DNA from 2 places in the Streptomyces sp. NBC_01474 genome. Region 2 is predicted to be linked to the other one. Evidence: riboswitches for the same ligand, from Rfam matches in the RefSeq annotation. Region 2 holds a riboswitch; the other holds the start of a gene.
The links. A riboswitch is a leader RNA that binds a small molecule or an ion and turns the genes downstream of it on or off. The one in region 2 is predicted to bind thiamine pyrophosphate.
Positions count from the first base shown of each region.

Region 1 (4,284 bases), 6.3 Mb from region 2:
TCGGACGCCGTCCCGGCGCCCGCGTCCAGGATGACCGGCACGCGCGCGTGCTCGGTGATCAGCTGGAAGTTGTGCGGGTTGCGGATGCCGAGCCCGGAGCCGATGGGGGAGCCGAGCGGCATGACCGCGGCACAGCCCACGTCCTCCAGCTTCCGCGCGAGCACCGGGTCGTCGTTCGTGTACGGCAGCACGGTGAAGCCGTCGTCGACGAGGATCTCCGCCGCGTCCAGGAGCTCGATCGGGTCGGGCAGCAGGGTGCGCTCGTCCGCGATGACCTCCAGCTTGACCAGGTCCGTGCCGAGCGCCTCGCGCGCGAGGCGGGCGGTCAGGACGGCCTCACCGGCGGTGAAACAGCCCGCCGTGTTCGGCAGCACCTGGATCCCCAGCTTCTCCAGGACGGAGAGCACGGAGCCCTGCACGCTCGCGTCCACGCGCCGCATCGCGACGGTCGTCAGCTCCGTGCCGGACGCGACGAGGGAGCGTTCCAGGACGTCGAGGCTGGGCGCCCCGCCCGTGCCCATGATCAGCCGGGACGAGAAGGACGTACCGCCGATGACCAAGGAGTCGTCAGCCATGGGTTCAGCCTCCCTGGACCGCGGTGAGGACCTCGACGCGGTCCCCGTCCGTGAGTGCGGTGACGGCCCACTGGGTGCGCGGAACGACGGTTTCGTTGAGTGCGGCGGCGACACCGGACGGCGCTCTGGTCAGTGCAGAGACGAGGACGTCGAGCGTGGTGCCCGAGGCGACCTGGCGGCCCTCGCCGTTCACGGATACGTGGGTGACGGACACGGTCATACGGACTGCTCCACAGAGACGGGTGCGGGGACGGCGCCGAAGCGCCGCGGGGTGAAGGGGCGGGCCACTTCGGGGAGTTCGCCGGTGGCGAGCACGTGGGCCATGGAGTCGCCGGTGACCGGCGTGAGCAGCACGCCGTTGCGGTGATGGCCGGTGGCGAGCAGCAGGCCCGGCAGTGCGGTCGGGCCGAGGATCGGGGCGTTGTCGGGGGAGCAGGGGCGCAGGCCCGCGCGGGTCTCCGTGAGCGGCAGCTCCGTGATGCCGGGCACCAGCTCGTGGGCGTCGCGCAGCAGCTCGTAGACGCCGCCCGCGGTGACCGTCGTGTCCCAGCCGAGCTCCTCACTGGTGGCCCCGACGACGAGCTCGCCGTTGACCCGGGGCACCAAGTAGAGGTTGCCGCCGCGCACGACGGCGCGCACGGTGCGACTCAGGAACGGCGCGTACACCTTCGGCACGGTCAGGCGCAGCACCTGCCCCTTCACCGGGCGCACCGGCGGCAGCACGTCGTCCGGGACCCCGGCGAGCCTGCCGCTGAGGCTGCCGCCGGCGAGGACGACCTGGTCCGCGTCGAGCCCGGTGCCATCGGCGAGGACCACGCCGCGCGCGCCCTCGCGGACGACTGTCAGCCGCTCGGCCCACTGCCGGTGGAACCGCACCCCGGCCAGCTCGCAGGCCGCGACAAGGGCCTTCGCGAGGCGTCTCGGGTCGATCTGGTGGTCACCGTCGACGCGCAGGCCGCCCCGCACGGACGGGGCCAGCATCGGTTCGAGGCGCCGGCACTCACGGCCCGACAGCCACTCCGAGTCCAGGCCCGACTTGTGCTGGAGGGCGTGCAGTTCCCGAAGGTGCGCGCGGTCGTCCGAGTCGAGCGCGACGGCGAGGGTGCCGCACGCGCGGTAGCCGAGGTCGAGCCCGGTGGCCTCGGAGAGCTCGGCCGCGAACGCCGGATAGCGGCGCGCGGACTCCACGTTGAGGCCGAGGAGGGTCTGTTCGGTCTCTCCGTAGTGCAGTTCGGTGACAGCGGCGAGCATCCCGGCCGCCACCTGAGCGGCCCCGCCGCCCGGTTCGGGGTCCACGACCGCGGTGCGCAGCCCGTGCTGCGCGGCCCGCCACGCGGTGACGAGACCGATGATCCCGCCGCCCACGACCAGGACGTCGGAGCCTTCTATAGTACGCGACATGGGCGTCCAGCCCCTCCCTTCGCCGGCATGACCCGGATCAGGTTCGTACGGTCGGAGGCCGTCCCAGCCTCCCTCTCAGCCCGGTACGCCCGGGCTCCCGCGAGTGCTTTACGGTGGCCACCCTAAACCGTCCCCGCGACCCTCAGTAAGGGAGCCCGCCCGCATGGCCCGCTCGCTCGACGGACTCGTCCTCGCCCCGGTCGCCGACCAGGCTCCAGGTCAGGTGGGTACGCGGACGCGGTTCACGTACCACGAGGAGGACGGCCGGATCTGGGCCGAGTACGCGGGCGGGGACGTGGTGCGCGGCCACCTCGTGGGCACCCGTGAGGGCGACCGGATCGACTTCAGGTACGTACAGCTGAAGACGGACGCGACGACCTCTTCCGGGCACTGTGTCTCGCTCGTCGTGGACCTTCCCGACGGGCGGGTGCGGCTGGACGAGACGTGGGAGTGGGAGTCGCAGGCGGGCAGCGGGACGAGCGTCGTCGAAGAGGTCCCCGGCGCCTGACGGCGCGGGCGCGGGCGGTCCCGGCGGTCAAACCCGCGGCCGGTGTGGAAGACGTCACGGGACCGGAGTGACGCTGCCCGCTGACTGACTGAACGTCAGGTGCATATGGTGATCCGGTGAGCGAGCAGACCGAGAACCAGGCACCGGTGCCCCAGGCAGGGCGGCACGTCGTCATCGTCGGCGCCGGGATGGCGGGGGTCCAGACCGCCGTGGCCCTGCGCGAACAGGGCTTCACCGGCGCCGTCACGCTGATCGGCGCCGAACCCCACCAGCCGTACGACCGGCCCCCGCTGTCCAAGGCCGTCCTGCTCGGCAAGGCCGAGGGGTCCGCCTTCGACGTCGACTTCGAATCACTCGACATCACGCTCGAACTGGGCCGCGAGGTCACCGGCGTACGCCCCGCCGAGCACACCCTCGACACCGCCACCGGACCCGCCCCCTACGACGTCCTCGTCCTCGCGACCGGCGCCGAACCCATCAGGCTGCCCGGCACGGAGGACATCCCGGGTGTCCATCTGCTGCGCACGCTCGACGACGCCGAACGCCTGCGCCCCGTCCTCGCCGCGCAGCGCGACATCGTCGTCGTCGGCGCTGGCTGGATCGGCGCCGAGTTCGCCACCGCGGCCCGCGAGGCCGGATGCGCGGTCACCGTCGTCGAGGCGGCCGAGCGACCGCTCGCCGGGGCGCTGCCCGAGGAGGTCGCCGCCCCCATGTCCGCCTGGTACGCGGACGCCGGGGCAAAACTGCGCACCCACGCGCGCGTGGAGCACGTCGAACCCGGTGCCGTCCTCCTCGACGACGGCACCCGGGTGCCCGCCGGAGCCGTGGTCGTCGGCATCGGGGCCCGCCCCGCCACGGGCTGGCTCACCGGCTCCGGCATCACGCTCGGCGCCCACCGCGAGGTCGTGGCGGACGACCGCCTGCGCACCTCAGAACCCGATGTGTACGCAGTCGGTGACTGCTCGTCCTTCCCTTCGGGCCGGTACGGCGAGCGCCTGATGGTCCACCACTGGGACAACGCGCTCCAGGGCCCCCGTACGGTCGCCGCCAACATCATCGGCGAGAGCCCGGCGACGTACGACCCCGTGCCGTACTTCTGGTCGGAGCAGTTCGGCCGCTTCGTGCAGTACGCCGGACACCACGCGGCCGCCGACAGCACCGTGTGGCGCGGTGACCCGCAGGGCGCGTCCTGGAGCGTGTGCTGGCTGCGCGAGAGCCGTCTCGTCGGCGTCCTCGCCGTGGGCCGCCCGCGTGACCTGGCGCAGGGGCGCAAGCTCATCGAGTCGGGCGTCCCGCTGGACCCGCAGGTCATCAGCGACCCGGCCCGTCCCCTGAAGGCCGCCGTCGTGTGAACGCCCCGTGCGGGTGAGGGCCTTTTGCGCGGCCGCGTTTCCCACTGTCAGTCCGGGATGGCACGCTTGTCCTGTGACCGAGATTGACGCAAAGATCGATGCTCTCGTCCCCGAGTGGCTCACCCTCCCCGACATCGCCGAGCAGTTCGGCGTGGAGGTGACGCGTGTGCGGCAGCTGGTGAAGGAAGGCCAGGTGATCGCCGTACGCCGTGGTGAGAACAGGGCGCTGCACGTGCCCGCCGCCTTCATCGACGGCGACAAGGTCGTCAAGGGCCTCACCGGGACGCTGACCCTGCTCAGGGACGACGGCTTCAACGACGAAGAGATGCTCGAGTGGCTCTTCACCCCCGACCCGACCCTGCCGGGCACCCCCGCGCAGGCGCTGAGCGAGAATCGCGGCACGGAGGTGAAGCGCCGCGCCCAGGCGCTCGCCGTCTGACCTGACAAC
Region 1 is NZ_CP109449.1:7,449,041-7,453,324, forward strand. It holds gene OG758_RS33920 (thiazole synthase) at 1-575, opposite strand, end outside; gene thiS (sulfur carrier protein ThiS) at 580-795, opposite strand; gene thiO (glycine oxidase ThiO) at 792-1,976, opposite strand; TPP riboswitch at 1,974-2,087, opposite strand; gene OG758_RS33935 (hypothetical protein) at 2,140-2,484, shown strand; gene OG758_RS33940 (NAD(P)/FAD-dependent oxidoreductase) at 2,601-3,836, shown strand; gene OG758_RS33945 (Rv2175c family DNA-binding protein) at 3,910-4,275, shown strand.
Region 1: it holds a riboswitch for thiamine pyrophosphate, as region 2 does, so the genes downstream of both, thiO (glycine oxidase ThiO) here and OG758_RS05455 (purine-cytosine permease family protein) in region 2, are expected to answer to the same signal.

Region 2 (4,284 bases):
CCAGAGGCGGTCGCAGACGGCAAGCCGGGCACTTCTTGTCGATCGACGGCCATGGCGGCCCTCCCTGATCAAAGGGGCTGATGTGAGCAGGAAGTGAAACACCTCTAACCAAGGTGCACAATGGATCAGACGCAGATTACCGAGCACAGGGCGGTCACGCAGCAGCTGAGTGATTTCTGTCTAACGCCACACCATGCGGCTTACTTGTTGATCACGGTGGTGCTCGGATGTTGTACCTTTGCCGAAGATGGCCGGACGGCGAGGGGCGAACTGGGATGCAGACGGAAGCGTCGGGTCGGACGACCGCGCGCAGACCCCCGGACCGCAAGGCGCGGATCGTCGCCGCAGCAGCCCGGCTGTTCCGCGAGCGCGGCTACCACAACGTGTCGGTGGCCGACGTGGCGGCCGAGGTCGGCATCACCGCACCCGCCCTCTACCGACACTTCCGAGGCAAGCCCGATCTGCTGCTCCACGTCGTGGACACCACGGTCAACACGATCCTGGAGTCCCTCATGGCGGCTCCGGACCTGGATTCCTACCTCCGCACGACGGCCAACGAGACCATGGAGCGTCGCGGCTCGGCCGTCCTGTGGCAGCGCGAGGCCAGGCACCTGCCGGAGGACCGCCGCCAGGAACAGCGCCGCGCTCTCAACGACGTCGCCGACCGGATCGCCGCCCTGATCGGGGACGAACGCCCGGACCTCGACGAGCCTGACCGCCATCTCCTCGCGTGGTCCGTCCTGTCAGTGTTCGGCTCCATCTCCTGGCACCGCACGTCGCTGCCCCGCCGCCGTTTCGAAGAACTCCTCTACCGGCTCGCACACGCCGCCGCGCACTGCCCGCTCGGGGCGAGTACCGGCGCCGAGGCGGGAACTGCGCCGGGTGGATACGCGGGCCTCGCGGTCTCCCGCCGCGAGGAGATCCTCGTCGAGGCGATCCGCCTCTTCGACGAGCGGGGCTTCCAGTCCGTGAGCACCGACGACATCGGCGAGGCCGCCGGAGCGACGGGCCCCAGCATCTACAAGCACTTCCCCACCAAGACAGACCTGCTCGTGGCCGCCGTGATGCGCGGCGGTGAACAGCGCCGCGCGGGAACGGCACAGGCGCTCGCCAAGCCCGGCACCCCGCGTCAGACCCTCGACCGGCTACTGCGCTCGTACATCGAATTCACCCTGAGTCAAAGCCACTTGATCGGCCTGCTGATCGGTGAACTGGACCAGCTTCCCGAGAAGGAGCGCAAGGCGGCCCGGCAAAATCAGCGGGAGTACCTGGCGCTGTGGGTGCGCCTGCTCGACGAGGTGCGCCCCGGACTCGACACCGCCGAGGCCCGGATCGTCGTCACCGCGGTGCTGACGGTCATCGACAACGCGGCCCGTACGGGCTCCACGGGCGACCGCACGGATCTCGCCGACCGCCTCGCCGAACTCGGCACGGCACTGCTCCTGAGCGAGAACCCGCCCGCATAGATTCGTGGCCGGCAGACCGCCCCCTGGTGTGCCTCCCGGGACGGGGAAGCTACCCTTGCCGACGTACCGGACACGGGGTGCCCCGCCGAGGGCTGAGATCACACCCGTCGAACCTGAACCAGTTAGCACTGGCGGAGGGATGTCAGCCAATGTCGTTGCCCCATGCCCCGAGCAGCACCGGGACCACCGGACCGCGCTCCGTCTTCGACGGGCGGATGCCGGCCGCGCCGGGTGACCTGCGGGTCGAGGCGCGCGGGATCGCGCCGGTCCCCGAGAGCCACCGCTACGGCGGCGCCGGGCGCCTGTTCACCGTGTGGTTCGCCCCGAACCTGACCATGACCGGTGTCTTCACCGGCACCGTCGGCATCGCACTCGGCCTGGACTTCGCCACCGCGCTGGCCGCCGTCGTCATCGGCACCCTCGTCGGCGCCGTGCCCACCGCGTATCTCGGTACGTGGGGCAGCGCGACCGGCGCGGGACAGCTTCCGCTGGCGCGGCTCGCGTTCGGCCGGGCCGTCGCGGTGCCCGGCGTCCTGCAGTGGTTGTCGTCGGTCGCCTGGGACGCGCTGATCGGCCTGTTCGGCGGTGACGCGCTCGCCCGGCTGTGCGGCTGGCCCTTCTGGGTCGGCGTGCTCGTGATGATGCTGGCGCAGGGCGCGCTCGGCGTGCTCGGCTACGAGGCCGTCCACCGGCTCCAGAGGCTGATGACCTTCGTACTGGCCGCCGCGTTCGTGGTCCTGGCCGTCAAGCTCCTCGACGGTGTCCATCCGGTCACCACCGGGGCCGCGCACGGGGCCGACCAGGCCGGCGCGTTCGTCCTCACCAGCACGATCGCGCTCAGCCTGTCCCTGTCCTGGGCCCCTTACGCCAGCGACTTCAGCCGTTATCTTCCGGCCGCCACATCCCGTAAGCGCATGTTCTGGTTCACGCTCCTCGGCGTCACCGTCTCCTTCGTCGCCGTCCAGGCGCTCGGGCTGTGGGGCGCATCCGTGTTCACCGACCAGACCGCGCGCGGGGTCGACGAGCTGCTCGGCGGGGGCGTTCTCGGCTCCTTCGGGCTGCTCGCCGTGGCGCTCGCGGCCCTGTGCAGCAACGCCATGAACGACTACAGCGGCTCGCTGGCCCTGCAGACGATCGGCGTCCGGGTCCCGCGGCCGCTCGCGGCGGCACTCGCCGCGGTGCTCGGCTTCCCGCTGGTGCTGTGGATGCACGCCGCCGACACCGCGGCCCGCTTCCAGAACGTGCTGCTCTTCGTCGGCTACTGGATCCCCGGCTTCGTCGCGGTCGTGGCCGTCGACTGGTTCGCGCGCGCCAGGGCCCGGGGCGGCGCGCCGGTCGACCTGACCGCCGAGAGCGCCCGGCCGCAGCCCTGGTGGCCCGGGCTCCTCGCCTTCGTCGCCGCCTTCGCCGCCGCGGTCCCGTTCATGGACAGCGGCCTGTACGTGGGCCCGGTCGCAGAGGCCCTGCACGGCGCCGACCTCGCGTACTACGTGGCCTTCGTCGCCGCACTCGTCGTGTACGCGCCCCTCAGGCTGCGCCGCCCGACCGCCGCCCCGCAGACCGCACCGCACCAGGAGGCCCGCACATGACCGTGCCCGCGAGCACCGGACGCGTCGCGCCGCCCCGCGTCCTGACCGTCGCCGGTTCGGACTCGGGCGGCGGCGCCGGGATCCAGGCCGACCTCAAGACGATGCTGGCGCTCGGTGCCCACGGCATGAGCGTCCTGACGGCCGTCACCGCGCAGAACTCCCTGGGGGTCCAGGGAGCGTGGGAACTCCCCGTCGACGCGGTGCGCACGCAGTACCGCAGCGTCGTGGACGACATCGGCGTCCAGGCGGTCAAGACCGGGATGCTCTCGTCGCCGGTGCTCGTCGAGGCGGTGGCCGAACTGCTCGCCGGTACGGACGCCCCCGTGGTCGTGGACCCGGTGAGCGTCTCCAAGCACGGCGATCCGCTGCTCGCCGAGGACGCGCTGGACGCGGTGCGCACCAAGCTGCTGCCGGTCGCGACGGTGGCCACGCCGAACCTGGACGAGGTGGCACAGCTGACCGGCCTCGCCGTCACGGACGACGACGGCATGCGCCGGGCCGCGGCGCGGCTCCTGTCGTTCGGGCCGCGCTGGGTGGTCGTCAAGGGCGGTCATCTGCCCGGGGCGGCCGTGGACCTGCTCACCGACGGCACTGAGGAGCACTGGCTGCGCGCTCCCCGCCACGACAACCGGCACACGCACGGCACCGGATGCACCCTGGCGTCGGCCGTCGCCGTGGGTCTCGCCCACGGCCTGCCCGTGCCGGAGTCCGTCCGTCTGGCGAAGGAGTACGTCACGGGGGCGATCGCCGCCGGGTTCGCGCTGGGGTCGGGCATCGGCCCGGTCGACCACGGGTGGCGCCTGCCGGGTGATCGGTCCAAGGCCGCGGGGCGCACGGACTGAGAGCCGCCGGGGCCACCTGAGGCACGCGCAACACGCCCACCTGCACACAATCAGGGCCCGATGTGCGTTCCGGCGCTCCCGTCCACTTGACTGTTGCCATGACCACCCTGCCCCGCCAGCCTCAACAGGCCCCGCCGACCGGCCACATGATCGTGTGCGGTGGTGACGCACTCGCCGAGCGGCTCGCCGCCGAACTGCGCGCCGTCTACGGCGAGCGGGTCACGGTCGTCGTGCCCTCCGTGCGTGTCGCCAGACCGGGCGCCGGTCCCGCCGGACGGGCGCGGGCGGCCACCCTGCTCTCGCGGATGCAGGCGGTCGTCAACCGTACGGTGTCCGCCGCGGCCGACGACAGCGTTCCGCCGCCACGTGTCTTGGAGGCACCGGAAC
Region 2 is NZ_CP109449.1:1,128,989-1,133,272, forward strand. It holds gene OG758_RS05445 (MFS transporter) at 1-23, opposite strand, end outside; gene OG758_RS05450 (TetR/AcrR family transcriptional regulator) at 276-1,466, shown strand; TPP riboswitch at 1,530-1,623, shown strand; gene OG758_RS05455 (purine-cytosine permease family protein) at 1,616-3,055, shown strand; gene thiD (bifunctional hydroxymethylpyrimidine kinase/phosphomethylpyrimidine kinase) at 3,052-3,897, shown strand; gene OG758_RS05465 (potassium channel family protein) at 3,996-4,284, shown strand, end outside.